DNA from 4 places in the Exiguobacterium sp. SH31 genome. Region 1 is predicted to be linked to each of the others. Evidence: riboswitches for the same ligand, from Rfam matches in the RefSeq annotation. Region 1 holds a riboswitch; each other region holds the start of a gene.

Region 1 (7,908 bases):
TCGGTTTCGAGCGCGTTCAAGGTGAGTGTGGCGACTTCGGCACATTCTTTCGTCAACCGGATACATTCCGAGACCATCAGCAGGTCTTCTTCTTGTAAACATTTCGAGAAGCAATGGTTGCTCGCCCGGATACAATCGATCACGGCCAAAATCGTCTCTTCGACAGAGGTTCGGTTCATTGGAAGTCCCCCTTAAGATAAATGATGTCTTACAATCATTACCCGGTTCGTGTCGACTTAAACCGAGGCGGGGACACAAAAAAGCCGGCCCACATCAGTGGACCGACTTAAGGAATGGAGCATAGCGGGCTCGAACCGCTGACCTCCACGCTGCCAGCGTGGCGCTCTCCCAGCTGAGCTAATGCCCCGTTGGAAATTATTATATCATTCTAATAAATGATTTGGCAATAAGAAAAACGAAAGAACTTTGAAAATCATTTTTTTGAAGTTTAATGGACGTTAGAGCTGGGAAAAATAGATAGGATGTTATATTAAGAAAGCAGGTGCAACGTATGGAGATGATTTTGTTGGCGCTACTGCCTGCCCTCATGTGGGGGAGTATCCCGCTGATCGTATCTATTGTCGGCGGCAAGCCGATTCAACAATTGATCGGCACGACGATTGGCGCGATGGTGATGGCGGTTGTCATCGCGCTCGTCTTCAAGCCAGAGTTCACGACGCTCGCGATCGTGACTGGTTTCATATCAGGTGTGTTCTGGGCGCTTGGACAATACCTTCAGTTCCAGTCGTTCCAAATTTTAAGCGTCTCGAAAGCGATGCCGATCAGTACAGGGATGCAGCTTGTCGGGACATCACTGTTCGGGGTCATCGTCCTTGGGGACTGGAAGACATCGACCGAGCTATGGCTCGGCTTCTCGGCCCTCGTCTTGATCATCATCGGGGCCGTCATGACGTCATATCAACAACATAAAGAATCCGATAGCAGTAGTGCTTTGAAAAAAGGGCTACTCGTGCTCCTCGTTTCGAGCATCGGTTACGTGACGTATGCTGTCCTGACCAACTACTTTGAAGTGGATGGCATCACCGCCATCCTACCGCAGTCACTCGGGATGTTCATCGCCGCGCTCTTGTTCAGTCTTCGTGAAAAAGATGTGAAAAAGTTTGATCCGAAAACGTTCAAGAACATCTTCGCCGGGCTTGCCTGGGGGATCGGGAACTTCGGATTGTTCGTCTCGAGCGGAGAAGTCGGCATCGCGACGTCGTTCGCACTGTCCCAATTGAACGTCGTCGTCGCAACGCTCGGTGGCATTTACTTGTTAAAAGAAGAAAAGACGTCGAAAGAACGCGTCTTCGTCTTCATGGGGATCGGTCTGATCGTGGTCGCTGGATTCATGTTAGGGCTTGCGAAGAGCTGAATGATTTTTTTAAGGATGGGCCAGGTTGCTTGATGCGACTTGGTTCTTTTTTTAGTTGAACAGGAATACTGACTTTTATCTATAATGATTGGAAAAATGAAGAATCGGAGTTCTGTTCTGATTTTTCGGCAATAGTGTAAAATCGTATCGAGCAAAAACTATCAATTTTATTCTAGCGTTCACAGCTACCTAACGCCGAGGGAGTACAAACAAAGATACCTCTTCGAAACTTTCTAATTAAGTGTTGACAATCCAATGTCCATGCTCACAAGTTTTAAATCGTCAAACTCTTCTTGAAGCTGGTCAGGAAGGCGTCGAAGCAATACCTCCGTCATCTCGTCCATCGTCTGTTGATCCAGTTGAAAATTATCCACCTGAATCATCCTCTCCTGTTGGTAGCCTAACGATACTTTGTATCCAAGCAAGCAACATCTCGGTTTAATTCACATAAGCCCTGGTGTTGTTTCGGAAAAAATGTTCATTGATGTGCGTCGGTTTTTAGATATAAGTGTTTTGATGGTTACACTCGTGCTAGATATCGCATATGGAGGAACAAGTTTTCCATACTCGATAAATAATTTATACATAAAGGGACTAAGAGGAGTCAAAAATCGACTCTCTCTTAGTCCCTTTATGTTACGGATTATTTTGTTGCTGTAAATATAATTGTCTAAAAACTTCTATAGAACCTTCGATATCTATCCATTTTTCTAAAAGATGATCAAAGTATATGTCTTGGGTCAACATGATTTTTTTAGAATTCACAGAGTCGTTGTTTAAATATAACGCCATTTGTTCTTCATTTTTTGCAATATCATCTACTATTTCCCACGGGGACCCATACAATTTGATCACTTCTTCTTCAGATAACGCAATAAATTCTTGATAGTCTTCTGGTGTTAGTAAGTCAGCATAAGCCTCGTACAAAGAAGCGTAGATTTTAAAAGGTGTGCCGTCTCCAATTTCTTTTTTGTATAACCACTCATAAATCATCTTCCATGTATAAATGAAATTTTCGAAGACGTATCCCCATTCCCAGTGTACTTCATCTTTTGGTAGCGTGACTCGTTGTTCTGATCCATTATCGTAATGCACAATATAATGTAATTTACCAACGATTGAGGTATCCTCAATAAAGTCATTTACGGATAAGCCCAATTGCTTTGCTGCTTCACTAATTAAGAACTCATCAGTAGATCCATAAGCTGAGAACCGGATTTCTGCAAAAGTAACGATTAGACCGTACATAAATCCTCCCAAATAATATTATTTTAAATACCAATACTGTTCTGTCGGGAAGAATTGATCAACCCTTGGATTCTTCGATTTATCACGATAAAAGCGTATTCCGACCTTATATTCCATACCATTAATTCGGGTTGTATAAGTGACACGACTATATTTGTTACCAGCTTTAACTGGTCGTCTAATTTGGTTGTTAATATCAGATGCGTTCGTTATTATAACTTGAGCAAGAGAGGTTATGAAACAATTCTTCTGTAATTCTTTGAATAAGTGATTTTCTTATGCCCCGCGGAAGATTAGAGTTTCTCGATGAAATACCAAACTCATTTTCTTCTAGATAAAGTTCCGAATCAAGATCAAGTAATTCATTATCACTTGTTAAAGCTGGAATAAATGTAAAGACGCGACCATATCAAACTGGCCGCGTCTTTACATTTTCAATTATACTGTTTAAGCTTTTTCCGCCCACGCTACATCAATAAATTCATCACGTCCTGAAATAGCCCGATCTTCCTTGTAGTGTTTCGGGTTCTTCTTATGGTAGTCCTGATGATAGTCTTCGGCCGGATAAAACACGTCGGCTGGTAAGATTTTCGTCACGATCGGTTGTTTGAACTTTCCGCTCGCGGCGAGCGCGTCGCGGCTCTGTTCTGCTTTCACGCGTTGTTCTTCCGTATGATAGAAGATGGCTGGCGCATATTGTTGCCCGCGGTCTTGGAACTGGCCGCCGTCGTCGGTCGGGTCCGTCTGAATCCAATACAGTTCGAGCAGACGCTCATACGCGAACTGAGCCGGATCGAACGTGATCTCGACGACCTCGTAATGCCCGCTCGTGCCGGTTTTCACTTGTTCATACGTCGGGTTGTCGACATGTCCCCCGGTATAACCGGATACGATTCCTTCGATGCCTGGCTGTTCCTCGAACGGTGTCACCATGCACCAAAAACAGCCGCCTGCAAATGTTGCTTTTTCCATTCATAAGTCCCCCTCGATCAATTTCCCAAAAAAAGCGCCCATGTCATCGACATGAGCGTTTTGTCATATCGTCCAAGGCGATGCCTTGCTGGAAGTAGCACCTTGCCGAAGCAGGTTGCTGTGAAGTCATAGAGCCAGGTCTCTCGTTCACTCAAGATATCGATATGTAGTTGGTGACAGCATCATATCATCTGTCTCGTTTAAACGTCAACGATTTGGTGTGCGCCGAAGTTGAAATAGCGTGGCACCAACAATCAAGATAATGAGGGCGATGGACGCAGGGAATGCCCACGGCAAATCATCCCCGAACAATTGTAGAAAGAACAGGGCGAACACGGACAGTAAAACAAGGATGTAAGAGCGGGACATGGCTACCTCCAATAACGTTTCTTCTAGTGTATCAAGTTGCACATCCAATGGCGATAAAAAGAAGGGGATTCGATGCATTCAGCGAATACCGAATAACATTGCCTATAAGGAGGGAACTAGATGCAAGACTTATTTGAACTAGACATCGAGACCGCACAGCGCGGCTATAAAGAAGGGACGTTCACGGCCCGGGACGTGACGGCCTACTATTTGACACGAATCGCTAGCTTGAACGATAAACTGAAAGCGGTCATCCAAGTGAACCCGGACGCGTTGTTCGAGGCTGAGGCGGCGGACCGTGCCTACCGACGCGGAGACCGGCTGCCACTCCTCGGTATTCCCGTTTTACTCAAGGACAACATCGAGACGGCGGGACTCATGAGGACTACTGCCGGCGCCGTGGCGCTCGAGCATCACTTTGCGGGTCGTGACGCTGAACTCGTCCGTCGCCTCCGTGAGCACGGGGCGGTCCTTCTCGGCAAAGCCAATTTATCGGAATGGGCCAATTTTTTGACGGAGGACATGCCGAACGGATGGAGCGGGGTCGGTGGACAGACGCTCAATCCGTATGGTGACAATCTCGACGTCGGCGGTTCGAGCTCTGGCTCGGCGGCGGCCGTTGCGGCGAACTTGACGGTGCTCGCCGTCGGCAGCGAGACGAGCGGGTCGATCATCCACCCGAGCGTCCATAACGGCATCGTCGGTATCAAACCGACGGTCGGGCTTATCAGCCGGAGTGGGATCATCCCGATTTCGCGGTCGCAAGATACGGCCGGTCCGATGGCGCGGACGCTCCGCGACGCGGTGCTCGCACTAGAAGCGATGTGCGGGGAAGACGATTCGGACCCGGCGACGACACATCTACCGGCCGGTCCACCGTACCGGACGTGTCTCGACGAACGTCAAGCCGTCGGCATGCGTGTCGGTTTCGTGAAGGCTGAACTGTCGGATGAAGAACAGACGCTCTATCAAGCGGCGCTGGCGTTACTCAAAGCGAGCGGGGTCGAGCTCGTCGAAGTCGACCTGCCGTCAAACGACGGACTTGACCAAGGCGACGTCCTCTACCATGAGTTCAAGCTCGGGATCGAGGCGTATTTGGCGACGACAGCGCTCCCGTATGAAACGCTCAAGGACTTGATGGACTGGAACAAGCTTCACCCGGAAACGATCCCGCACGGACAAGTTACGTTCGAGAAAGCGAATCAGTTATCAGGGCGTTTGACCGAGTCGAGCTACCTCGAGCGACGCTTAGCCGACGTCCGGCAAGCGAAAACGGACGGCCTCGATCGTTTATTGATGGAACAAACGCTTCACGCCCTGGCGTTGCCACACGACTTGAATTACGATATGGCGGCGAAGGCAGGGCACCCGACGGTCACGATCCCATACAAGCTCAAACAGAGCGGGGCACCTTTCGGGCTGTCATTCACGGGTACGAGCTATGCGGAACGAGACCTCATCCGTATCGCCTACGCGTTCGAACGCCACGTGACGCGTCCGATCCCGCCTATGTAAGAACGTTGCACCTGTCGCTCACGTCCGCTACAATGGTACGTATGCGGATTGAAGAAAGGACAGATTACAATGAAATCATCTATATATGGGCTGACATTTGATCAGCTGTCGGACGCTTGCGTATCTTGGGGATACAGTGCCTACCACGCCAGACAAATATGGGACTCGCTTTACATCGACCGTGTCAGACGGCTCGACGAAATCGCGGTTCGTCCCGAAGTGCGCGAACAGCTTGAGGCGAACTATGCGCTGACGACACAAGAACTGTTCGTCAAACAAGAAGCGGGTGACGGCACGGTCAAATTCTTACTTAAACTGCACGACGGGCATTATATCGAAACGGTGCTCATGCGCCATAAGTATGGACGTTCCGTCTGTGTGACGACACAAGTCGGGTGCAACATCGGCTGTAGTTTCTGTGCGAGCGGCCTCTTGAAAAAAACACGCGACTTGACGGCGGGCGAGGTCGTCGAACAGATCATGACCGTTCAACACTATTTAGACGAGGTCGGTGAAGATGACCGCGTCAGCCACATCGTCGTCATGGGAATCGGGGAGCCGTTCGATAACTTTGATAACTTGGTCGACTTCCTCCGTGTCGTCAAAGATGAGCGCGGTCTCGCGATTGCTCCTCGTAAAATCAACGTCTCGACGAGTGGGCTCGCCGACAAGATCTACAAGTTCGCCGACCTTGACCTGCGCATCAACTTGGCCCTCTCGCTGCACGCGCCGAACGATGCGCTGCGGACGAGAATCATGAAGATCAACCGGGCGTTCCCGCTCGATAAATTGATGCCGGCGATCCGCTACTACGTCGAGAAGACGAATAAACGGATCACGTTCGAGTACATCTTGCTCTCGAAAGTGAACGACTTGCCAGAACATGCCGAAGAACTCGCGGCGTTGATCGATGACATCAAAGACAAGTCTTACGTCAATTTGATCCCATACAACCCGGTCAACGAGCACATCCAGTACGAACGGAGTACGACCGAGGACATCATGGCGTTTTACGACGTCTTGAAAAAACGGGGCATCAATACGGGCGTGCGTCTCGAGCACGGGACCGATATCGATGCGGCGTGCGGCCAATTACGCAGTAAACAAATGAACGTCGAAGGCGCCAAATAAACGAGCGCTCCGAATCGAAACCGATTCGGAGCGTTTTTATCGTGCCCGGGCGTATAATGCGTCAGACGAGAAATATCTTTAAACATTTTTGTGAATGATGAATAGTCCTTACCCCCTCAGGGAATAGTCTTTTGATATCAAAGCAGAGAGTGGAGGCAATTCAATGGAGACAGTAAACGCTACGTTATGGATTCGAGTCAGAAACACGCTCGGGGAAGGGCCTTGCTGGGACGCTGAACTGAAGCGGTTCTACTGGGTCGATATCGAAGGGCACGCGCTCTGGTGGTACGATGAGAAAGAAGATGAATTATCTTCGTTTGATATGGGACAGCAGGTCGGGTTTGTCGTCCCTAAAGTGACCGACGGCGTGATCGTCGGATTGAAGGATGGTATCTATGAGTGGGATGAAACGTCGAAACAACTCGATAAACTCGTCGAACTTGATGACCCGGAGGGTGTCCTTCGCTTCAACGATGGGAAAGCCGACCCGTACGGTCGTGTCTTCGCCGGGACGCTCCACTTAAAAGACGAGTCTGAGCAGGCGACGTTGTTCCGCTTGAACCGCGACGGCACGACCGAGGTCATGTTGAGCGGATTGACGTTATCGAACGGGTTGACGTGGTCACCTGACCATACGTCGTTTTACCATATCGATACGCCGACCGAGACGGTTCGCAAGTTCCCGTTCGATTTGAAAACGGGCACGCTCGGGGAAGGTGAGGTCGTCATTGATTTCAAGAATGAGGACGGGTTCCCGGACGGCATGACGTCGGATGAAGACGGCTTTTTATGGATTGCCCACTTTGCAGGCGGGCGCGTCACGCGGTGGAATCCGGAGACGGGTGAAAAAGTGCTTGAAGTCATCGTCCCGGCGCCGAACGTCACGTCGTGTAGTTTTATCGGGGATGACTTAAAACAATTGGCGATCACGACGGCGCGCGAAGGCATGGACGACGAGGCGCTCGCCGCTCATCCGGATGCGGGTTCGGTCTTCAAGATCGATACGGAAGTGAAAGGGATGCCACTTTATCGGTTTGGACGTTAAGGAGGGACGGCTATGGTGAAGCGATTGCTCGTGCGAGCGGGAATCGGATTGGCACTAGCGGCGGTGGCTCGGGTCGGGATTCAAAAGATATTGGACGACCGGGCCCGGAAAGAAGACCATACGTATCTTGAACCAAAGTGGGACGAGACGCCGAGTGTGGATGCCGATAAGGATGATGACGAGGTCGGATTGACGCAACTCGATTCGATTTACCGGGCCGAGTGGCAGGCGAACACGTATCCTCGCTCCGAGG
Region 2 (7,908 bases), on a different contig from region 1:
ATAGAAAGTTCCTCCTTATGAATGGACGCCTAAGGCGCGTAGTTTTAACGTGTAGCTGAACAAAAATTCGTATGCTTCTAAATAGCGCTTCGCCGCATCCGGCGTCTCGCCCCAGACCGTGATGCCGTGATTACGGATGAGGACGGCACCGGCGTTTGAATGGACGTGAGGCGCGAAGGCGGCCGCGAGCGTCGGGATGTCGGCATGATTGTCGATGATTGGGACCCGGACGACCGCGTCCTCTTCCCAATACCCGAGTGCCTTGATGATCTCTTGCCCCGTGAAGACGACCTCACCGTTCACGGCGTGGAGCTCGGAGATGACGTTGTTGTCGACTGTGTGCACATGGAGTGAACACGCCGCCGCGGTCTTGTTGAACACCTCGACGTGTAGCAACGTCTCAGCGGACGGTTTACCAGTTTGTTCGCCAAGCAACCTGCCGGCCGCGTCGACGAGGACGAAATCGTCCGCGGTCCGTTTTCGTTTATCGCGTCCGCTCGCCGTGACGAGGAAAGTCAGCGGGTCGTCGGAGACACGAATCGCCAAATTGCCACTCGTTCCTGGGAACCAGTCGCGCGCGGCGAGTTCGTCTTTAATGTCGGCGAGTTCAAGCCAACGTGCAGTCACGCTCATACGTACACCTCCTTCATGTGATGGGTGATGTCGTCGAACGTCTCGAACGGGGCGTAGGCGATGCCTTCTGCTTCACAGAGCGTGATGAGTTGCCCACGGGCGTAGACGAAATCGGCCCGTTTGGCGATCTCGAAGTCGGTCACCGAGTCACCGATGACGATCAAGCGATCAACGGGATCGACGATCGTCCGGGCGATTGTCGGTTTGCAGCAACCACAATCATTCGTGCAATGCGCGTCACAGGCGTAGGGCCAGTCGACGCGTACCGTCTCGTCCGAGAAGTCGGCGACGTTACAGTAGATGTGGTCCGGTGCGACGTGGTCTTGCAAGATCGGGTGCACGAAAAAGTCCATGCCGCCGCTGACGACGTCGAACTTCCAAACTTGTTGCCGGACTTCTGCCAAAAACGTCGAGAACCCTGGGCGCAAGGTGATGCGGTCCAGCAAGTAGTCACGGTACGCCGAAGCGTCAGCGCTCGGCAACAGCTGGAACATCTGTCCGACCCCGGAGCGGATCGAGATGTCTTGAGCGAGCACGTCGTCTTTGAGCGCGTGCCATTCGGGCGGTGCGAACGCCCGCATCAAAGCGATGATGTTGTCCTCGGCCGTGATCGTCCCATCGAAGTCACACAAGATGTGAATCGTCATTGTTTTGACCACGCCTTTAGCGCGGACTCGAGCTCGTTCGTCTGGCTCGCCACGCCTAATACTTGCTCAATCGCTTGTCGGAACGCCCGGGCCCCGGCAGCCGCGCCGTCTGGGTGACCGTGGATGCCGCCACCGGCGTTGATGACGACGTCTGTGCCGAAATCACGGATGATGTCCGGGATGAGCCCCGGATGGATGCCGGCCGACGGGACCGGTAGAATCGGCTTCGTCCAGTGCGGCCGAGCACTGCCATCCCGAATCGCGAACGCCTCATCAGGCGGTGTCGCAAGTGAACCGTATGGGGACGGGAACAGCGTCAAGTCGGCCCCCGCGAGGCGGATCAATTTTCCGAGCAAGAGCGAGTGGCTGATCGAGCTGGTCAAGGCGCCGGCGAACGCCGGGTGCGCCAAAATCGGGACGTTAATTGTTGGATCGCTTGCGAGTTCGCGGAGTGTGTCGAGCCCGTATGTATAGACGTTGAACAACAGTGCCGTCGCGCCCGCCTCGATCAAGCGGAGCGCTTGGTCACGCAGCCCGAACACCGGGCCGCTGAGCGTGATGGCATAGAGCGAACGTTTCCCGGTCGTTTCGAACTGTTCTTGGATGACGGCCGCTCCGATTTTAGCTCGTTCAAGCGACGGAGTGAGCGGGTTGTCGTATAGGATTTCATCATCTTTGACGATGTCGATGCCGCCGGCGAGCTGGTCTCGAAGTTGCTGTTCTAAGAAGCGTAAATCACGGCCGATGATCCCTTTAAAGATGCTCATGACGAGCGGGCGATCATGTACGTCGAGCAACTCACGAACGCCTTGAACACCGAACTTTGCTCCAGGGAATTCAGATGCAAGCGTTTCGGGTAACGTTAAGTCGATCAAGCGTACCGAGTCATCGAGCGATAATTTCCCGAACGTCGTCGTCAAGATGGATGAGAAGTCGGGCGTGACGTTATGGAGCGGATAACGGATTGTGAAGCGGCTCGTCGTTTCCGTATGCGTCGTTGAGACGACCTCGCCCCGATACGCCTTTAATTGTTCTTGCTCTAGGTGAGGCAGTTCCGTCCACGTGCCGACAGTCAGTTCGAGGGCGATTTTCTCGGCGACAGTCGCGACGCGGTCCGTCCGGCTGATTTCATATGTGGCAGTAATACTCATGTTCGTTCCTCCTTCCGGTCAAACAAAAAATGACCCCATGCCGAGGCAAGAGGTCATCATAAAAAAATGAACTCTTATCTCTCAGCTTACGCTGCAAGAATTAGCACCGTGCCCAATCGGGTCGGTTGCTGCGACATCATCGGGCTTGTCCCCTCCGTCTGCTCTTGATAAGAATGTATTTTGAAGTTGTGAAATTTAATTGAATTTTGTCACACAATATCCGGTTCGTCAATTCCTTTTTTTGAGAAAAAAAGTTTGAGTTCGTTGTTACCATATATGCATAAAAAAAGTGACCGTTGCTCCAGCAAATTGCCGTTGACAAAGGTGGGGTCGAGTCCGTAATATTCATCACAACAAGTTCACACAATCGAATACGACACTCTTATCGCGAGTTGGCAGAGGGAATTGGCCCGATGACGCCGCAGCAACCGACCAGTAGGCACGGTGCTACATCCACCAGACATACGTCTGACAGATGAGAGGAACAACCGTTACGGCTGTGCCTCTTTCTCGCGGAGAAAGGGGCTTTTTTTGTGGGGAATATACCGAAAGGGGAAACAGACATGGCTTATCAACCATTTACAGAACAGACAGTCGTCGAGCACGTCAGAACGTTAGGGTTACTCGAAGATGGGGGCATCGCGCATTGTGAGGAGATCGGGGACGGCAACTTGAACCTCGTCTTCCGCATCCGTCAAGGCGAAACGAGCCTCATCGTCAAGCAGGCGCTACCGTATGCGAAAGTCGTCGGCGAGAGTTGGCCGCTCACACTTGAACGGGCGTGGATCGAGCAGCTCGCGTTGCGCGAATTCGCCAGTGTCGTCCCGCGTTTCGTCCCGGTCGTTCTCGGCAGTGACCGGACGCTCGCCTACACGATTTTAGAAGACTTGTCTGACTTTGATATCGTCCGGACGGGCTATTTGGAAGGGAAAACGTATCCTGAACTCGCCCGTCACATCGGTGAGTTTTTAGGACAGACGTTGTTTGAGACGTCAGACTATGCGGCCGGCCCGATTGAGAAGAAGCGGAAAGAACGGGATTATTACAACCCGGAACTGTGCGACATCACTGAAAAACTGATCTTCATCGATCCGTACAAAGATGCCGAATCGAACAACATCGAAACCGCGCTCCGTCAGGACGTCGAAGCGCTTTGGCGTGACCAGAAATTGAAAGTGGAGGTCACGAAACTGAAAGTCGGTTTCGTCACGAAACACGACGCGCTCTTGCACGGGGACTTACATACAGGCAGCATCTTCGCGACGCAACAAGAGACGAAAGTCATCGATCCAGAGTTCGCTTTTTACGGACCGTTCGGCTTTGACATCGGGCAAATCGTCGCCCATTTGACGCTATCGACGTTCCATGACCCACTCAAACGGTTCGAGCGGTTCACCGACGTATTGACGGTATGGGAGACGTTTGAGAAGACGTTCCGGACGAAGTTTGAGACGGCGGTCGAACCGTTCAACACGGACGGGTTCGTCGATGAACTACTTCAAACCATCTTTAGTGACACGATTGGCTACGCCGGATGCGAACTGATTCGCCGCACCATCGGTCTCGCCGGAGTCAATGACCTCGAGACGTTACCGGAAACGGTCCGGCTCGAGCGGAAACGGGAAGCGCTCACGCTCGGCACGACGCTCATTAAACAGCGCCACGATGTCCGGACAATCGATGAATTAGTGACGCTGTTAGCGGGGGTACGCGTATGACAGTCCAAAACATTCGCTTCGAACCGTCCCGGGACGAGCTCGTCATTTTAGACCAAACGTTACTGCCGCATGAGGAGCGGTACGTGACGATCGCGACGCTCGAACAGGCGGAGCACGCCATCGAGACGTTACAAGTCCGAGGCGCGCCGGCCATCGCCTATTTCGGCGCATTCGTGCTCGCGAAAGAAGCGGTCCGCCTCCAGGATGACCCGGACTTCACACGCCGGCTCGACCTCGTCGGCCGTCGATTGATCGCGACGCGACCGACGGCGGTCAATCTGCAAAACGTGATCGAGTCACTTCTCGGGCTGAACGTCGGCGTCGACTTTGAAAGGATCGCGACCGACATCAAACATCGGGCCATCGCGCTGTTCGAGCGAGACGTCGACACGTATCGGGCCATCGGGGAGCATGCGCTCACGGTGCTGCCAGCAGGGGGGAACGTCTTAACAATCTGTAACGCCGGGGCGATCGCGACGTCGCGTTACGGGACTGCGCTCGCTCCGTTTTACGTCGGGAAAGAGCGAGGTATCGCGTTTAACGTCTTCGCTTGTGAGACGCGGCCGCTCCTCCAAGGGGCACGCCTGACCGTCTGGGAGCTCGACCAGGCCGACATCGATGTCACGCTCATCACCGACAATATGGCCGCTTGGACGATTCAGGCGAAAGGGGTCGACGCCATCATCGTCGGCGCTGACCGCATCACACGGACGGGTCACGTCGCCAATAAGATCGGCACGCTTCAGCTCGCCGTCCTGGCTAAACATTACGGGATCCCGTTTTACGTCGCGGCCCCGCATTCGACGTTCGATTTGACGGCGGACGATGTGATTCAAATCGAGGAGCGGAGCGCGCTAGAAGTGACCCATATCGGCGGACAACCGACGGCGCCGGTCGGGATCACCGTCTTTAACCCGGCGTTTGACGTCACACCGCCTGAACTGATCACCGGACTCATCACCGAAGCGGGCGTGTTCGAGCCGAATGAAGCAGCGATCACACACCATGTAGGGGGAACGGTTCACGTGTGAAACAGCAGCTCCGTGCTTGCCCGAACGATGAAGTGTGACCGTCTTGGTATGAGACGGGAATGGCCAGATTTACTTAGTCGACAAAGGCACCGGGCAGCAAAAGCGCCCTCAGAATCTATCCTGAGGGCGCTTTTTGCGTTCTAATGCGATGAAGTCGAACGTACTCCCGTTCGTGTCTTGTTGAAATGAAGCCACTTGTCGAAACCCGCAAGCTTCATACACGCGAATCGCCCGCCCGTTGAACGTGGCAACCGACAAGGTGATACGATTTGGGTCGAACTTGGCTTCGACGAAAGCAAGAATCGAGGTGACGAACGCTCGTCCGGTCCCGTTTCCGGTCAGACCTGGCTTCATGCCTAAACCGAGGTCAATCGTATCGGCGTCTGTTTGATGCACGCTAACGAAACCGACCAGTTCGCCATCGTTCGTGATGGCGAATACCGATTGCCCTCGTTGTTCGGTGTCTAAAAACTCGGCCAAGTCGTCTTCGTCAGCCTCCATATCGTAAAAAGCATACTCTCCATCGTAATGCCAGGTGAAAGCAATCGTTTCTGCCTGCGCTTGTGTCATCAAAGCGAACTTATACGTCATAGTGATTTCCTCGTTTCAAAAGGATAGATAGGTGCTACACTTTCGATAGTACCATCAATTCAAGAAGTGAGGTGACCACATGGGAATCAAACTAGATATGGTCGGCATCGTCGTCGAGGATATGAAGCGCGCGCTCGACTTCTATCGGCTGCTCGGCCTGTCGATTCCAGTATCAATGAACGGGGAAGCGCACGTTGAAGTTGACGAAGGCGGCGTCCGGCTCGCCTTTGACACAGTCGAGGTCGCGGAGTCGGTGTATGGGGAATGGAAACCGGCATCGGGGCATCGGGTCGAGCTCGCTTTCCTGTGCGACAGCCGTGAAGCGCTCGATACACTGTTTGAAGCTATCTTCAAACAAGGATACGTGATTCATCGTGAGCCGTGGGACGCGTTTTGGGGACAACGTTACGCCATCGTCGTCGACCCAGACGGGAACCTCATCAGTCTATTCGCGTCATGACAAAACCCTCGCCGGACTTGGCGAGGGCTTATTCGTCTCGGGTTTCGCCCCAAGAGCAGAGCGCCTTCATCGCTGGTTGCAGGCTAAACGCCTCCTCGGTGAGGGAGTATTCGACGTGGAGCTGTTTGTCGGTCGAATAGTCGTCGCGTCGGACCATGCCGAGCTGTTCGAGTTCGCGCAGTTGGTCGGTCAACACTTTGCGGCTGACATCGGGGATGGCGCGCTGAATCTCCGAGAAGCGGCGCGGGCCGGTCTCGAGCGTGCAGTACACTTGTGGACGCCATTTACCGCCGATGATGTCGAGCGCCTTGTTGACGGGGAACGGGGTCGTCATGTTCAGTTCGCCTCGCTTTCGGGTAGTTACTTCAATGTGCGTACTTTTTTTCTTGCTACGATGAAGGTATCTTATCGTTATCGACCCAAATGAGCAACCAAAAAGGAGCGGATCAATTTGACTTATCCACGTACATTCTCACATATCGGGCTATCAGTCCCCAGTGTGACGGAAGCAGTGAAGTTTTATGAAGACGTGATGGGCTGGTATACGATCATGAAACCGTCGGACGTCGTTGAGGATGACTCACCGATCGGCGTCATGTGCACCGAAGTGTTCGGCCCGGGCTGGGGCAAGTTCCGCATCGCCCACATGTCGACCGGTGACAAAATCGGCATCGAGCTGTTCGAGTTCCCGAACAACGAGAAACCGGAGAATAATTTTGAGTTTTGGAAAACAGGCATCTTCCACTATTGCGTCCAAGACCCAGACATCGAAGGGCTCGTCGAGATCTACTCGCATTCGTATGAACTGACATATTCGGAAGGAGCATACTAATCATGAAAGCATGGCTACTTGAACAACCTGGCTTAGAAAATATGAACCTCGGGGACATCGAACGACCGACCCCGGGAGCGGGCGAACTGCTCATCAAAGTCGAAGCGGTCGCCTTGAACCCGGTCGACTATAAAGTCGGCACGAACGGCAACCCGAACTGGGCATACCCGCACATCCTCGGCGTCGACCTCGTCGGCGAAGTCGTCGAAGTCGGCTCGAGCATCGCGAACATCATCACCGGCTCCCGCGTCGCCGTCCATACGAGTCTTGCGAACAACGGAGGTTTCGCCGAGTACGCTATCGTCGACGCGCGTGCTTGTGCCGTCGTACCGCAAGACGTGAGCGACGAAGCGGCAGCAGCCATCCTTTGTGCCGGCATGACGGCGTATGAAGCGGTCATGCAGAAGCTGAACACGCGCGACAAAGAGACGATTCTCGTCCACGCCGGAGCGGGCGGGGTCGGCGGCTACGCGATTCAGCTCGCGAAAAAGCTTGGGCTCAAAGTATTCACGACGGCGTCGCCGGAAAACTTTGATTGGGTCACATCACTCGGTGCCGACGTCGCAATCGACTACAACGTCGAGGACGTGACCGAACGCATCATGGAACTGACGGACGGCCGTGGTGTCGATCTGATTTTGAACACGGTCGGCCGTGACGTGGCAACAGCCGATCTCGATCGCCTCGCGTTCAGCGGACAGCTCACTCATATTGCCGGTCCGCCTGATATGTCGAACATGAAAGGGTTCACGCTGTCACCATCGATCCATGAAGTCGCCCTCGGTGCGGCCCATGCGAGCGAAGACGAGCGCGCGATTCGCAACTTGGCGTATATGGCCGAGGAG
Region 3 (7,908 bases), on a different contig from region 1:
GCGACCGACGAGCTCATGATGATTTCAGCGCCGTCTGGAAGCTCATCGAGTGATTTGTAGTCTTGTGAGTAGACACCGATCGGCTCGATGTGGACGCCGCCGGCTGAAGCGAATTTATAGTCTTTGTTCTCAGCCATTTGTGACTCGAGGTACGGCTCGTGTTGGAAGTAGTTCGCGTCGAGTTCGCCAGCTGCGAGCGTCTTGTTCGGGAGCACGTAGTCTTGGAACTTCTTGATTTCAAGCGTGTAGCCTTTTTCTTCATATTCGTCTTGGACGTGCTCTAAAATCTCGGCGTGTGGTACGTTCGACGCGCCGATGATGAGCGTTTTATCGTCGCCCGAGCCTGATTCTGAGTCCCCTCCGCCACATGCCGCGAGAATTGTGAGTGCTGATGCTGCTGTCAATCCGAGTACTGTTTTCCATGATTTCATTATAAAACCCTCCATATGGTTGTATTTGATTAAGCTGATCGCTTATCGATTTTTGAGACGAGTCGATCGCCGATGAACTGAACGACGAAGACGATGACTAAGATCAATACGGTCGCGACGAACGTGACGTCGCTTTGTGAACGCTGGAACCCTTCGAGGAACGCCAAGTTCCCGAGACCACCACCCCCGACGACTCCGGCCATGGCCGTGTAACCGACGATGGCGACGATCGTCACCGTGATGCCTGACACGATGGCCGGGAGTGCCTCCGGGAACAACACTTTATAGACGATCTGCCATTTCGTCGCGCCCATCGACTCGGCCGCCTCGATGACACCGCGATCGACTTCGCGGAGTGCGAGCTCGACCATACGTGCATAAAACGGGGCCGCACCGATGATGAGCGCCGGGAGCGCCGCCGTCGAGCCGAGCATCGTTCCGACGAGAAGGAGCGTGAACGGAATGAGCAAGATGATTAAAATAATGAACGGGATCGAGCGGAACACGTTGACGACCGCGCTGATGATCGTGTAAATCGGACGATTCTTCATCATGAGCGGTTCGTTCGTGACATATAAGAGCATGCCGAGGGCGAGACCGATGACGAATGTCGCGGCTCCTGCGACGAGCGTCATATAGAGCGTCTCCCACGTCTGTTCGAGCATGACTTGCCAATCTACATTAGGAAACATCGCTTTCTACCTCCACTTCCACTGCCTGCGATCGGATTGAGGCGATGGCCCGCTCGACTTCAGCCGGCTCTCCGATCAATTGGATGAATAGCGTTCCGAGCGCGCCGACTTGGGACTGCGTCACGTTACCGCCGATGATGTTGAAGCCGATGTCGTGCTGTTTCAACACTTCCGATAAAATCGGCTGTTCGGCCGTCTCGTTCAAGAACTTAAGTTTGACGATTTGGCCACTCGGATAACGTGCTTTCAAATGCTCGAACGTGAGCGACATGTCGTCGACGGCACCGATCTGTTTGACGAACTCTTTCGTGATCGGCTGTTCCGGATGTTGGAACACGTCCGCGACTTGGCCGGTCTCGACGACTTTCCCTGCCTCCATGACGGCGACGCGATGACAGATTTTTTGGATGACGTGCATCTCATGGGTGATGAGGACGATCGTCAGTCCGAGCTTCTTATTGATGCTGACGAGCAGCTCGAGAATCGAATCGGTCGTCTTCGGGTCGAGTGCGCTCGTCGCTTCATCGCAGAGGAGCACGTCTGGATTTGTAGCGAGCGCGCGGGCAATCCCGACTCGCTGCTTTTGACCGCCCGATAGTTGCGACGGATAGCTGTCTTCACGTCCGGCGAGACCGACGAGATCGACGAGCTCTTGGACGCGGCGTTTACGTTCACTGGCCGGTACCCCGATCAGTTCGAGCGGGAAGCTGATGTTCTCAGCGACAGTGCGCGACCATAACAAGTTGAAGTGTTGGAATACCATCGAGACGTTTTTGCGCACCCCGCGCAGTTCTTTCGGAGTGAGCTTCGTCAGCTCGCTCCCTGCGACGACGATCTCACCGCTTGACGGTGACTCGAGTCGGTTGAGCAGACGGATGAGCGTCGACTTCCCCGCCCCTGAATATCCGATTATTCCAAAAATTTCGCCGCTCTCGATTGTGAGCGACACATCATCGACCGCCTGGACTCGACCGTTCTTCGTGTCGAACCATTTGGCCACATTACGTAATTGAATCAATACCTTTCCCTCCTGACAACAAAAAAAGTACACACGTTTGAGCAAACGTGCGTACTTTATCGGTACGGACAACGATTGCTCTCATCTTCCAAGGTTCTCACCTTGCTGGAATTAGCACCATTTCGGATTGCTCCGCGGTTGCTGGGCGTCATAGGGCCAGTCCCTCAGCCTCTCTTGATAAGAGTGTTGTTTATTCGATTAGCTTTATAATAGCGACACATTATTTTCATGTCAAACTATTTTGTGCGAAAAATCAAAAAAAGGTGCCATCCGAGGATGACACAGAACGTAGCACCTTGAGTCACGGAAGGACAACCCATAGATGAAACTCTTTTGCCCGATCAGAGTGTTCATCCTTATATGGGGGATTCAAGCCATCCATCACTCGGCCTTAGAACGTACCATGCGGTTACGCGGTAGGTGTCCCTGCGCTTGATTTTTTTGGGGGACAATCGAAGGGAAGGTCCACCTAAAAGTCGCGTAAAGTGATGCACCGGCTGTTCTAAAACGTCTTGATGGCTGGAGAATCTCGTCCTATATTGTGTTCAAGTAAGATGTTGTAATGAATATACCATTCGTGAACTTTCTGTGTCAACTGATTATTTAAAATTTTCTGATTATTCTAATCATCCTATCTCATTTAACGAAAGATAGGACGTGCTGCACGTTTTGGAACGCATATAATCGGTCTTCGACTTGGCCGTCTTTAAGCTTTAACAGCGCCGGGACGCTCATGACTTGATACGCTTCTAACTCTTGCGGGATAAAGTTGGCGTCCTGCTTGTCAATCGCGAGTGTCGGGTCGACCGCTTCGACGACGGCGAGCATCCGCTCGGCCACAGCGCATGTTCCACACATCGGGGCGTATATATATAACAATCCGTCTGTAATCATTGTTCTCACCTCTTTTATAAGTATATGAATGTGAGCCGATCTGTTCAAAAGTTGTGCTCACCCCACGAATTTTCTGAATCGTTCAACATTTCCTGTTGACGCTTCACGAAAAGAGGCATAGTATGGTCATTAACTTTAACGCTTTCGTACATAACAGCGTATACGTAGAAAAGGACAGGTGAATCGACTTATGACGGAACAAACGAAACTGACAGGCAAACAATTTTTGATGAACGTATTGAACGGACTCAGTCTCGCTATTTTAATCGCCCTCATCCCGAGCGCATTGCTCGGTGAATTAACGAAAGCCATCTTACCGTATTTTCCGTCTTTGCAGTTCATCTTAGACGCGACGACGATCGCGATGCGCCTACTCCCGGTCATCATCGGTGTCACCGTCGCGATGCAATTCGGACGCTCGGCACTCGAGGCCGGGACGATCGGTATCGCGACCCAGGTCGGGAGCGGCGCTATCCGTATCGAGGAAGGCGCGTTCCTCATGGCCGGAATCGGCGATGTCATCACGGCCGGTGTGACCGCCGCCCTCGCGACATATATGGTCATGCAGCTATCGCCACGCTTAAAGACGTACACCGTCCTGGTCTTACCAATGACGGTCATCGTCATCGCCGGCGGAATCGGCATGTTCTTACTCACGTACATCTCACAGATCACGACGTACATCGGCACAGTCATCATGACGATGACTGAACTCCAACCGATCGTGATGGGCATGTTGATCGCGATGGCGTTCTCGCTCATCATCGTCTCCCCGATCTCGACGGTCGGGATCGCGACGGCGATCAGTCTGTCCGGTGTTGCCGCCGGGGCCGCTAACCTCGGCGTCGTCGCAGCCGGTTTTGGTCTCGCTATCGCCGGGTGGCAGATGAACGCGACCGGGACGTCGCTCGCTCACTTCCTCGGCTCACCGAAAATTCAAATGGCGAACTTCGTCCGTCGTCCGATCATGATGCTCCCTGTGCTCGCGAACGCGGCCATTCTCGGGGCGCTCGCCGGTATCCTTCGTATCGAAGGAACACCGATCAGTGCCGGATTCGGTGTCTCTGGACTGATTGGACCTGTCAACGCCCTGCACTTGATGCCAGGCGGATTCGCGCTCTGGAACGTCATGCTCGTCATCGTCTTGTTCGGCCTCATTCCGGTGACGCTCGGGATTGTCTTCTATCGGCTGTTCAACCGGACATCACTCATCCAGCCTGAACATTACCGCCTCGACTTCGACTAAATCAAAAAATCCCGGCTTCTCATAGAGAGAAACCGGGATTTTTGTTAGCCTTGAATCATCGTTTCATATTCTTCTGCCGACATGAGTTTGTCGACGTCCGTTGAATCGTTCAACTCGACTTCGATCATCCATGCGCCTTCGAACGGTGCTTCGTTGACAAGTTCCGGCGAGTCCGCGAGTGATTCATTCACCGCCGTGATTTTCCCAGAGATCGGTGCGTACAATTCAGACACCGTCTTGACCGATTCGACCGAACCGAACGGCTCGTCGAGCAAAATCGTGCCGCCGACTTCAGGAAGTTCCACAAACACGATGTCCCCTAGTTCGCTTTGTGCGAAATCCGTGATCCCGATGCGGGCAACGCTTCCGTTCACTTCAACCCATTCGTGTTCTTTTGAATAACGTAGATTTGCAGGTACTTTGCTCATCATGACTTCCCCCTCAAATAAATTAGACTCACATGTGTATTATAGCACTTAGCCCCAAACGTCTGTAAATGACTTTTCTGAAAAACCGACCGTCGATTTTTGACCGTCCGTGACGATTGGACGCTTTAAAAGCATACCATTGCTGACTAAAAGCTCGATTTGTTCGTCTTCTGACAAATTCGGGAGCTTATCTTTAATGCCTTCGTTGCGGTACACTTGCCCGCTCGTATTGAAAAACTTTTTGAGCGGCAGCCCTGACTGTTGCCAGATCGACGCGAGTTCATCTTTTGACGGTGTCGCCTCGACGATATGAACGTATGTATACGCGACGTCGTTCTCCTTCAACCATTTCTCTGCCTTCTTACACGTACTGCATGGCGGATAGCCATATAGTGTCACCATATTTATCACCTCTTGTTTTACTGTAGCATACTCCATTCCCGCAAATCACGCTTCGAGCAAGCGTGCGATTTCTCGCTTCAGCGTCGCGTTGACCGGGTGACGCGCTTCGATATAGCTCAGCATCGCCGCGGCCGCTTCGACCGACTTGCCGTAACCTGGAAGCCATTCGCTGAGCCCGGCGACGAGCTCCGGGTGCCGTATCTCGACCCGGCGCGTCGGATTGAACGGGTCGCCCGTCTCTCCATGTGCTTTCAACACGTTGTTGACGGCCGCGACTTGGATGAGTTCGAAGCCGGCGAGCTTCTCTCCGCGTCGTTCACGGAGCAGACCGACGTACAGGTTCGTCAGCGCCTCTTCGTAGCAATACGCTGCGTCTCGGACGTCCGTGACGAGCTTAGGCGTCGCGAACGATTCGAGCGCTTCCTCCCGCTTCCAGACGATCCGTCCCGGAGTGTAGGCAATGTGTGGCATCTCGAACAGTTCGAACACGGCGAACTCCCCGTAAATACCGTCCGCGTACATGATCTTGTGGCCGTCTTTCGTGTTTTGGAATTGGTAAGCGATCGGTTCAACCTCGAGCCAGTCCAAGTTGTCGATGAAGCGGGTTTTTCGTCCGTCCTCGACGATCAAAAAGAAATCGAGGTCGGAGTAGTCGTCGAGCCGCTCGGTCTCGAGGCCAATCGAACCGAGGGCGAGCAGCATCAGCGCCCCTTCTTGTTTCGCGACCAAACGCCCGATTCGTTCCATTCGTTCCAACAGTTGATCTCGTCTCATAAACATTCCTCCTTTTCCTCATTGTACGTTCTGATCAAACGAAAAAGAAAGGGCTGACCGCGTCCGGCCACCCCTCCCTGTTCGAGAAATTTTTATTACAGAATTTGCGAACGAGAAAGCCCACTCCTTTAGTGGTGGGATGAACGTGAGCTTGATTTCGGAGTCCCGTTAGTCGGAACTTCAGAAATCAACAAGCAGCATCTTATCCCGATAAAATGTATCACTCTAATAAATCTAATGATACAATGGACGTATGAACAACTACAGAAGAACCAAAACCACCGTATCGATGATCCATTATCATTTCGTGTTCTGCCCGAGGTATCGCCGAAAACTATTTGATGACGATACGTTCGAGCAACGATTCAAAGAGATCGTCCGTGATGTCTGCGAAGAGCTCGACATTCGACTCATCTCCATCGCGTGTGATCGGGACCACACACATCTATTCTTGTCGGCGTTGCCATCCCTCAGCCCGTCTGACATCATGGCGCGCATCAAAGGCGTCTCGTCGAAGCGACTACGAGAGGAATTTCCCCATCTCACACATCTCACAAGCCTTTGGACGAGATCCTTCTTCGTCTCGACGGCCGGAAATGTTTCCAGCGAGACCATCAAGCGTTATGTCGAGGAACAAAAGACAAGGAGGTGACACCGTGTCGCAGACATTGACGGTGAACATCAAACTTCATCCGACAAAAGAGCAACAATCGATCTTAGAGCGGATGATGCGCACCTACATCGGCACGACGAACCAGCTCGTCTCGGACATGGTGCAGGCTCGAGAAAACTTAAAGCTGACGAGCAAAAACGTGAGTTCCGATCTGCCGAGCGCCGTCAAGAATCAGGCCATCCAGGATGCGAAGAGCATGTTCAAAAAGGCGAAGAAGAAGGGCTTCCAGGTCGTCCCTGTCCTCAAGAAGCCGTACTGCACCTGGAACAACCAAAACTACTCGTTCGACTTCGAGTCGATCTCTCTTCCAATCATGATCGACGGCAACGTCAAGAAGACGGCGATCCGCGCCGAGATGGTCGACCCGGACAACCGGAACGCCACGCTCCTCGCCAACAAGCTCGGGACGCTCCGCATCATCAAGAAGTCGAACAAGTGGATCGCCCAGATCGCCGTCACGATCCCCACGACGGAGAAGGGGGGCACCAACGTGCTCGGGGTCGACCTCGGCCTGAAAGTCCCCGCCGTCGCATCGACAGATCGTGACAAGGCGCGGTTCTTCGGGAACGGGCGTGAGAACAAGTATATGAAGCGCAAGTTTCGTGCGAAACGGAAAGAGCTCGGTCAACAGAAGAAACTGGATGCGATCAAGAAGCTGAACAACAAAGAACAGCGCTGGATGAAAGACAAAGATCACAAGGTGAGCCGTGAGATCGTCGACTTCGCGAAAGAGAACAAGATTTCTGTCATCCGCCTCGAAAGATTGGCGAACATCCGACAGACGGCAAGAACAAGCCGTAAACACAACAAGAACCTGCACACCTGGTCGTTCTATCGCTTGGCACTATTCATCACGTACAAGGCAAAGCTCGAAGGCATCAAGGTCGAATCTGTCAATCCGGCCTACACCTCCCAGACATGCCCTTCTTGTGGAGCAAAAATTAAAGCGAAAGACCGAACATATTCCTGTCCGTGTGGATTCAAAAAACACAGAGATCTAGTCGGTGCGATGAATATCCGATACGCACCTGTGGTCGATGGTAACAGTCGACCAGCCTGAGAACCTATACGGTCTGTCTCAGGAGGGGTGATGGCACACCCTCATCTGAAGGCTTGAACAAAACAGAAATGGACTGCGTTCGCACAAGCACTTCAGAATCCCACTCATACCGAAGGGGTGAGCTTGCGGCTTTAGCCGTGGGAGTGTCAAACGATGAACTTGTTCGCTTTGATGAGACTCGCTGCGACTTCGCGCTTCGTACCGATGACGTTGATTGGCTGATAGCGGCTGAACTTCTTCATCGCCGAGAGCAACATCCGTTGCTCGTCGCCGGACGCTGCCGCGTACAA
Region 4 (7,908 bases), on a different contig from region 1:
GTCATCCGACATTAACATGTATGGTGTCTTCGTCTTCGTGCCATATCCTAGCGCCACATGAGTGTCCTCCATGACCACGTAAGGAGCAAAATCTAAATACGGTGTGAAGACCCCGTCGTCCCCGATTCCAAACTCAATGGACCCGTTGAAACCGGGCAAGATCGTATAAAGACTATCCAAGAATGGACGAATGGTGAGGTCTTGCCCGTAAGGATGGATCGCTTCTTCCCGTGATAACCTTTCCCGAATTTCTTCTGTCCCGCTTACTACGCTAGGTAGCAACGAGATCTCGCGTGCGGTCTCGTCTTTCAAAAACTCCGGTCTTGCATCCAGCTTGACCGCCCGATATCCCTCAACGTGGTCCGACTTACACAGCGCGTAAACGGCATCACCTTCGACGAACGATGTCTCATTGAAGGCGTATGTTTCAGTATCGGGCTCAGTGAAAGGCATTCGGCTTGCAAACGTCACGCCAAGCAAGGATAGATGGTCCTCTTCGATATCGTTGAGTAACTCGCCTTGTTCACAATAGGTCAACATGTCCTTGGCCTTGATTGCCTGCACTTCAAGGTCATGTGTGATGTGCTCTGCCGTCCAATGGGCCTCGACAACATCATATCGGACTACTTCTTGGTCCCGGGCACATCCTGCAGCCAAAACGAATAGCGATAGACAGATTCCTAATCCGAACTTTTTCATCAGTTCACCTCAATTCTTCGGTTTCTTCTTCAAGTCGGGGAAGTAGGACAAGAACGTCTCCGCCCCTTCGCTCGTCAGTTTATACGTTTCCTCAGTAGATTGGTCCGTCACGTAGATATCCAGTTTCTTCGATCGCTGTTTATAAGTCACCTTGAATTCCTGACCTTTGAGCCCGTCGACGATCGTTAGAAGCGGATAGTCGCCCTGATCGCCTACACGTTTCGTCGGCTCGGCGGAATCGATTGCTTGAATCAGATCATCCATCTCGTTGCCGGCCGCACGCAACACAGCGGGATAGGATACTGTCGATTCGTTGTCAAACGGTTCCTGATGGAGATACACGAGCGGCCCGGTCACAATCGGCATATACTCCTCGTTAGGATGTGTCTCGAGCGTCTTTCGTTCATCAGTGGACAACAGCTTTGCGGCACGATATGTGATGCTTGCTGTCTCGGTCACCGCTTCTCCGTCGCGGGTGTAACTGAACTCATATAACGGATAGGTCTTATTCGGCACGAGTTCCGTGTCAAGCGGGAGTCTCTTGACGACGAGGTCGTCATACGTCGGTTCTTCTTTCGTTGGATCATTGATTGTATGTAACGGACTGACCGAAACGTAAAGGTCAGCAAGTAGTAATAACACGTATGGTTTGGCGTCACGCGAATCATAGCCAATGGCTAATTTGACATCTTCTACATCCGCCATCATCGGTTCGAACGCGAACAAAGGGAATTGGCTCGGCCGATCCCCGACGGTCAATTCGATCTCTCCGTGGATCGCAGGAGAAAACGCCATGACCGTATCGGGAAACGGCTCGATTTCATTCCCGGCCTCTGTCAATTCATCAGCATTTTGCACGGCGAGGCGAGCGGCTTCGTCTGCTGGACGGACAGACGGATAGTGCCGAATCGAATGACCCGCAGTCAAATCGACGAACTCCGGGAATGCATCGACCATTTCCACTGAATAATGTGGTGAGGCCATATCCCGACACATCGCATAATTTTCGTCCCCTTGTATGTATGTCACGGCTTTAAATCCATATTCCCAACCCGTGTCCGTCATCGGATGGCGGCTCGCCACGACCGTATCGAACACAGTCAGGTCGCCCTTCAACTCGGTCGTCAAGTCCCCAGTGCAGGCCGCGAGCGTCTCACCGGCCGATTCGAGCACCACTGGTTGTTCTAGTGAGTATTTGCTGACGGTCCAATGGGCGTCGACATACGACAAGTTCACGACGTCTTGTTTCTCTTCACCACACCCGGCCAACAAGCTCGTGGATATTACAAGTAAACCGACTAACTTTTTCAAATTATCCGCCCCTTGAATTTTATTATCTCCAATTTTACCATTATATTACTTTGGAGAGGGTATGAAAAACCCGCCCATGAAATTGGACGGGTGCGATGAATCGATTAGATGCTGTTATCGATGGCGCGTGTCAGTCTCGTCTCGACATCCAGTGCGATGGACTGGAGCGACTCGTCCTCGATCAATTCGATCAGTTTCGTCGGTTTCGGCATGCCGACGTGGGTCGCCCCGTCTTTCGTGAAGACGGCGAGCTTGCACGGCAGGAAGTAGCCGCCCTCACGGTGCGCCGTGATGACTTTCTTGGCCTCTTTCGGGTTGCACACTTCGAGGATACGATAGTCCCCGTCGATGGCTTCACCTTTCTCTTTGAGCGTATCACTCAAGTCGAAATCCCACAGCACGCCGAACGCTTCGTCCTTGAGCGTCGCTTTCAACTTCTCGACCACTGCTTCGACCGACTGATCCGTCTTCACCGTATAATCAAACATGTAAGCCCCTCCTTGTTTGTTGTCTCTCTCGTCATGTACCCGAACTCGCTTGAAACGAATCGTTCCGACGATTTCGAAAAAAGTATATGTGATTTGAAACATATTCTACGCCGAACCCGTATAATCGAGAGACAATAAAGTAATCCAACCTTAGGAAAAGGAGAAGTGGTTGTCGTGACGGTCACCGTATTCACGCATACAAGCTGCAGTTCTTCCCGCAAGACGCTCGATTGGTTACGCGAACAGAATATCCCGTTCATCGAGAAGAAATTGACCGACCAAGGAATGTCGTTCACCGAGTTCAAGGAGATGCTCCGGCTCACCGAAAACGGGACGACCGATCTCTTGTCTGTCCAAAAAAGTGTCTACAAACAAGCGGCCGACCAGCTCGACGAGATGTCGCTCCGCGAACTGTACAGTTTTGTCGCGACGCATCCGCAGATCTTGAAGAGTCCGATCGTCGTCGATGACAACCGGATCCAGATCGGGTTCAGCGAGAAAGAGATCCGGACGTTCATCCCCCGGCATAACCGGATCGCCGACTTGAAACGACTATTAGACAAACAGTAAGAGCGCCGCAAATTTTGCGACGCTCTTTTGTCAGGCTTTCTTTAGCCGGGCCGCCAAGCGGTTGCCGAACGATTGGATCGACTGCACGAGCAGGATCAAGACGAAGATCGTCACGTACATGACTTCCGGCTCGAACCGGAGATGCCCGTACTGATAGGCGATATCTCCGAGTCCGCCCGCACCGACGAGACCCGCCATCGCCGTCGCACCGATCAGACCGATCGTCGCGATCGTCAGACCGAGCACGATCGACGACCGCGCCTCACGGATCAATACGTACCAGATGATCTTACGCGTCGAGATGCCCATCGCCTCGTACGCCTCGACGACGCCGCGATCGACTTCGAGCAGTGCCGACTCCATCAAACGGGCGATGTATGGCGCCGTGAAGACGATGAGCGGCAACAGCACGCCTTGGACGCCGATCGTCGTCCCCATGATGAAACGGGTGAACGGCAAGATGAAGAATAGCAGAATGATGAACGGGATCGAGCGGACGACGTTGATCACGCTCGACAATGCCCCGTAAAAGTAACGGTTCGCGAGCCGTCCATTCGGCCGCGTCAAGACGAGGAGCGTCCCGAGCGGCAAGCCGATCAGTGTCGAGATGACGAGCGCGATGCCGGTCATCGTCAGCGTCTGGATCGTGCCCGTCCAAATCAAGTCACCCCAATTTTCCCAAAACTGCAGCATGGTTCGTCACCTCCTTTACTTTGACGCCGCTCGCTTCAAGGTAGCGGACGGCTTGGTCGGTCTGTGCCCGGTCCCCGTCGAGATGGACGAGCAAGTTGCCGACGAGACCGCCTTTCAGCTTTTTGATCCCGCCCCCGATGATGTTCGGCAGCAGGCCGAACCGTTTCGTCAGCTCGGCGAGGACGGCCTGTTCGGTCTGGTGACCGATGAACGACAAGTTGACGAGCGTCCCGTGCGAGCTCAACACGTCGACGACTTCTTTCGGGACGTCGAGGTTCGCTTTCAAGAAGCGGCGCGTCGTCGGATGCTGCGGGTCCGAGAAGACGTCGAGGACGTCGCCTTCTTCGACGATCTTGCCGGCGTCGATGACGGCGACCCGGTCACAGATGCGCTCGATGACTTCCATCTCATGGGTGATCAAGAAAATCGTCAGACCGAGCTCGCGGTTGATCTCGAGCAACAGATCGAGGATCGACTCGGTCGTCTCCGGGTCGAGCGCGCTCGTCGCCTCGTCACTGAGCAGGATGTCCGGCTCGTGCGCCAAGGCCCGGGCGATGGCGACGCGCTGTTTCTGGCCGCCGGAGAGTTGCTCCGGGTAATGTTTACGGTGATCGGTCAGTCCGACGATATTGAGATACTTGTCGACCCGCTCGCTGATCGAGCGTTTATCGAGTCCTTCTAGGCGGAGCGGGATGGCGACGTTGTCTTCGACGGTCGCCGTCTTCAGCAGGTTATAGTGCTGGAAGATCATCCCGATGCGGTGACGGAGCTTTGATAACCCTTTTTTGTCGAGCGTCGTGATGTCTTGTCCCTCGATCTCGACTTGACCTGACGTCGGCCGTTCGAGCAGATTGATCATGCGGATTAGCGTGCTCTTGCCGGCGCCGCTCCGTCCGATGATGCCGAAGATCTCACCTTTTTCAATCGTCAGCGAGACGTCGTCGAGTGCCGTGACGGTCCCTTTGTTCACCGTGAACGTTTTTGAGATCTGTTTGAGTGCGATCATAGTGCCTCCTTAAAACGCCGGGACGATCGAGCCGTCGAACGTCTCTTCGATGAACGTCCGGACCTCGTCCGAGTGGTAGTAAGATTTGAGTGTCTCGACGACTTCATCGTCTTTGTTGTCGGTACGGACGACGACGTAGTTCGGGTACGGGTTGTCGACCGTGTCTTCATGGAACAACGCGTCCTCATTGATCGATAGGCCGGCACCCATCGCGAAGTTCGTGTTGATGGCCGCGAGCGCGACTTCCGGGAGCTGGGTCGGGAGCTGTGACGCCTCGAGCTCGATGAATTCGAGGTTGAGCGGGTTCTCGGCGATGTCACGTTTCGTCGCCTTGTCCGTCAATCCTTCTTTCAAGGTGATGAGTCCGGCCGTCTCATACAGGCGCAGCGCCCGAAGTTCGTTCGCCGGGTCGTTCGGGACGGCGACTTTATCGCCCTCCTTCAACTCCTTGATGTCCGTCAGCTTGTCCGAATAGAGCCCCATCGGGAAAGCGACCGTCTTGAACACGTCGTCGATCTTATAGCCTTTGTCCGCCTTCTGCAGCTCGAGGAACGACAGCGTCTGGTAACTGTTCACGTCGAGACTGCCTTCGTCGAGTGCGGTGTTCGGCGTGTTGTAGTCGTTGAACACCTTGATGTCGAGCTCGAGGCCATCCTCGGCCGCGAGTTCTTTTACTTTCTCGGCGATCTGCTGGTGCGGCCCACCCGTCACGCCGATCGTGAGGGCTTCTGTGCTGAGCGATTCGCTCGCGTCCGATTGGCCGCACGCCGACAAGGCGATGGCCGCGAGTAGAGATGTTCCTGCGAGTACTGTTTTCTGTTTGATGTTCATGAATGATTCCTCCTCCAAAATAAAAGCCCGCTACTCATAAAGAGTGGCGGGCACGACAAGTCAAAGACAGTCGGACACGCTCATCTCCCAGACGTTTCGTCTGTTGGAATTAGCACCATGATCATTACGATCTGGTTGCCGGGTTTCATAGGGCCAGTCCCTCCACCACTCTTGATAAGCTATCGGTCTTATTTAATTGTTATCATCTTACTTTTAATTCTTTTATTTGTAAACAGAAAATACTAAATTTTCAAAAATTATTTTCAAATAGTCAATATCGAGCGTTACGGGTGAACGTTGCAACTCGGTCTCGACCCGGACCGCGTCGACCAGTTGCGGTATGTCGGCCGGCACGAGTCCGAGCGTCTCAAGTGACGTCGGCGCGCCGATCCTGGCGAGCCACGCCTCTAAATATGGGGCGTCAGACGAGCCACGCAACCGTTCTTGGACAAGGAGGCCGAATCCGACCTTGTCGCCATGTAAGAACGGGTGGGTCGACTCGAAGCGGCTGAGCGCGTTGTGAACGGCGTGGGCGACGGCAACGCGTGTCCCGGCGTCCCCGAAACCACCGACGGCGCCGCCGACGGCGAGGATGTGATCGACCGCGAACCGGGTCTCTGGCCCATACGCGGTGAAACTGGACTCACTCAAGTCGAGTTCGACGAGCCGGCCGCATTGCTCGGCCAAGGCGAGACCGGTGTTGACGCCGGCGTCAGGCGAACTGTCGCCGCTCAAATAGCGGGCCTCGTAAAACTTGGCGACCGTGTCGATGACGCCAGCCCGGAAGTAGTCGTACGGCGAGTCGGTCACGACCCTTGCGTCGACGATGACCCGCTCGATGACGACGCGGAACACGTCGTAGCGGACGTATGCCCCTTGCTCGTCATAGATGACGCTGAGCGGCGTGAAGGCGGCACAGTTCGAGGCGAGCGTCGGGATGACGATCAGCGGGACACCTTGCCGGTAAGCGACGAGTTTCGCCGTGTCGACGAGCTTACCCCCACCGATGGCAATGAGGACGTCCACATTTTTCAAACGGAGCCGTTCGACCTCAGCGTCCGTGCATTCGCCGCCGAACAGCGATGTCGGATAGGCAGTGATCGCTGGCAGGACGCGCTTGACGACGTCAAAACCGTTCTGTCCGCGCAGCACGTGAGCACGACGGCCATCGATCAATTCATCGAGCCGCTCGAGCGCGTCATCCGCATGGTCGTACTCGAGCACGGCTTGGCGGATCATGCCCGGACCTCTTCATACGTCGCAAACAGTTTCTCGATCCGCTCGACGGCCTCGTCGATCTTCGGCTCGGCGGAGACGAGCCCGAACCGGACGTACCGCTCGCCTTCTGAGCCGAAGAAATAGCCCGGCGTCACGGCGACCCCTGCCTCGTGGAGCAGCTTATGGGAGAACGATTTGGCGTCCCCGTCCGGCACTTTCGCCCAGACGAAGAACGAGCCACTCGGGGCCGTGATGTCCCATCCGGCCTGACGTAACCCGTCGACGAGCCGGTCGCGGCGGGCCTCATACAACCGTGACAAGTCGTCCCGGAGCGAACGCGGTGACTCGAGCGCGGCGATGGCCGCCTCTTGGATGGCCGAGAACACGCTCACATGGACGTGGTCCTGGTACGTGTTGATCGCCTCGATGATGTCGCGGTTGCCGACGGCGAAAGCGACCCGCCAGCCGGACATGTTGAACGCCTTCGACATCGTATACACCTCGATGCCGATGTCTTTCGCACCCGGCGCCTGCAGGAAGCTCGGCGGGACGTGACCGTCGAAACCGATGCTGCCGTAGGCGAAGTCGTGGACGACCATGAGGTCATGCTTATTCGCGAACCGGACCGTGTCGTCAAAGAACGCGGGCGACGCGACGGCGCCGGTCGGATTGCTCGGGTAGTTCAAATACATGAGTCGCGCCCCCTGCGGATCGAGCGTCTCGTAATCAGGAAGATAGCCGTTCTCTTCCCGGAGGACGAGGTCGTGGACGACCGCTCCGGCGAGACGTGCCCCCGAGATGTAGTCCGGATAGCCCGGGTTCGGTAGCAACATGCCGTCACCTGGTTCGAGAACACATTGCGGGAGCGTGATGAGTCCCGACTTGCTGCCGATCAAGATGGCCACTTCGGTCTCGGCATCGAGCGCGACGCCGTATTCGGTCTGGTAGAATGTCGCGACCGCTTGCTTCAGGCGCGTCTGTCCCCGGAACGGTCCGTATTGGTGCGTCGCCGGGTCGAGCAGGGCCGTCTGCAGCGCCTCGCAGATCGAGGCCGGTGTCGGCAAGTCGGGCGTCCCTTGGCCGAGCCGGATG

Evidence for each region. Region 1 has a riboswitch for S-adenosylmethionine ahead of msrA (peptide-methionine (S)-S-oxide reductase MsrA). Riboswitches for the same ligand answer to the same signal wherever they lie in the genome.
Region 2: it holds a riboswitch for S-adenosylmethionine, as region 1 does, so the genes downstream of both, A6395_RS06805 (2,3-diketo-5-methylthiopentyl-1-phosphate enolase) here and msrA (peptide-methionine (S)-S-oxide reductase MsrA) in region 1, are expected to answer to the same signal.
Region 3: it holds a riboswitch for S-adenosylmethionine, as region 1 does, so the genes downstream of both, A6395_RS03745 (methionine ABC transporter ATP-binding protein) here and msrA (peptide-methionine (S)-S-oxide reductase MsrA) in region 1, are expected to answer to the same signal.
Region 4: it holds a riboswitch for S-adenosylmethionine, as region 1 does, so the genes downstream of both, A6395_RS01240 (MetQ/NlpA family ABC transporter substrate-binding protein) here and msrA (peptide-methionine (S)-S-oxide reductase MsrA) in region 1, are expected to answer to the same signal.

What each region holds. Positions count from the first base shown of each region.
Region 1 covers NZ_LYTG01000010.1:270-8,177, reverse strand. Annotated here, with positions in the region: gene A6395_RS01525 (four-helix bundle copper-binding protein) at 1-179, opposite strand, end outside; tRNA gene A6395_RS01520 (tRNA-Ala) at 295-367, opposite strand; gene A6395_RS01515 (GRP family sugar transporter) at 512-1,375, shown strand; gene A6395_RS15940 (hypothetical protein) at 1,609-1,749, opposite strand; gene A6395_RS01510 (hypothetical protein) at 2,012-2,623, opposite strand; gene msrA (peptide-methionine (S)-S-oxide reductase MsrA) at 3,071-3,595, opposite strand; SAM riboswitch class I at 3,659-3,758, opposite strand; gene A6395_RS16060 (hypothetical protein) at 3,803-3,964, opposite strand; gene A6395_RS01500 (amidase family protein) at 4,085-5,479, shown strand; gene rlmN (dual-specificity RNA methyltransferase RlmN) at 5,549-6,610, shown strand; gene A6395_RS01490 (SMP-30/gluconolactonase/LRE family protein) at 6,774-7,655, shown strand; gene A6395_RS01485 (hypothetical protein) at 7,668-7,908, shown strand, end outside.
Region 2 covers NZ_LYTG01000041.1:47,158-55,065, reverse strand. Annotated here, with positions in the region: gene A6395_RS06820 (1,2-dihydroxy-3-keto-5-methylthiopentene dioxygenase) at 1-2, opposite strand, end outside; gene A6395_RS06815 (methylthioribulose 1-phosphate dehydratase) at 16-633, opposite strand; gene A6395_RS06810 (2-hydroxy-3-keto-5-methylthiopentenyl-1-phosphate phosphatase) at 630-1,280, opposite strand; gene A6395_RS06805 (2,3-diketo-5-methylthiopentyl-1-phosphate enolase) at 1,277-2,431, opposite strand; SAM riboswitch class I at 2,503-2,605, opposite strand; SAM riboswitch class I at 2,811-2,913, shown strand; gene mtnK (S-methyl-5-thioribose kinase) at 2,995-4,149, shown strand; gene mtnA (S-methyl-5-thioribose-1-phosphate isomerase) at 4,146-5,180, shown strand; gene A6395_RS06790 (GNAT family N-acetyltransferase) at 5,289-5,771, opposite strand; gene A6395_RS06785 (VOC family protein) at 5,851-6,231, shown strand; gene A6395_RS06780 (winged helix-turn-helix transcriptional regulator) at 6,260-6,565, opposite strand; gene A6395_RS06775 (VOC family protein) at 6,683-7,063, shown strand; gene A6395_RS06770 (zinc-binding dehydrogenase) at 7,066-7,908, shown strand, end outside.
Region 3 covers NZ_LYTG01000028.1:463-8,370, forward strand. Annotated here, with positions in the region: gene A6395_RS03735 (MetQ/NlpA family ABC transporter substrate-binding protein) at 1-431, opposite strand, end outside; gene A6395_RS03740 (methionine ABC transporter permease) at 461-1,123, opposite strand; gene A6395_RS03745 (methionine ABC transporter ATP-binding protein) at 1,113-2,141, opposite strand; SAM riboswitch class I at 2,220-2,325, opposite strand; gene A6395_RS03750 (thioredoxin family protein) at 2,778-3,035, opposite strand; gene A6395_RS03755 (PTS sugar transporter subunit IIC) at 3,226-4,281, shown strand; gene gcvH (glycine cleavage system protein GcvH) at 4,326-4,709, opposite strand; gene A6395_RS03765 (arsenate reductase family protein) at 4,758-5,111, opposite strand; gene A6395_RS03770 (hypothetical protein) at 5,157-5,885, opposite strand; gene tnpA (IS200/IS605 family transposase) at 6,139-6,537, shown strand; gene A6395_RS03775 (RNA-guided endonuclease InsQ/TnpB family protein) at 6,542-7,618, shown strand; gene A6395_RS03780 (acyl-CoA dehydrogenase family protein) at 7,765-7,908, opposite strand, start outside.
Region 4 covers NZ_LYTG01000007.1:6,185-14,092, forward strand. Annotated here, with positions in the region: gene A6395_RS01210 (hypothetical protein) at 1-699, opposite strand, end outside; gene A6395_RS01215 (hypothetical protein) at 709-2,010, opposite strand; gene A6395_RS01220 (DUF302 domain-containing protein) at 2,115-2,498, opposite strand; gene A6395_RS01225 (Spx/MgsR family RNA polymerase-binding regulatory protein) at 2,673-3,068, shown strand; gene A6395_RS01230 (methionine ABC transporter permease) at 3,099-3,761, opposite strand; gene A6395_RS01235 (methionine ABC transporter ATP-binding protein) at 3,733-4,767, opposite strand; gene A6395_RS01240 (MetQ/NlpA family ABC transporter substrate-binding protein) at 4,777-5,598, opposite strand; SAM riboswitch class I at 5,676-5,779, opposite strand; gene A6395_RS01245 (iron-containing alcohol dehydrogenase family protein) at 5,821-6,837, opposite strand; gene A6395_RS01250 (aminotransferase class I/II-fold pyridoxal phosphate-dependent enzyme) at 6,834-7,908, opposite strand, start outside.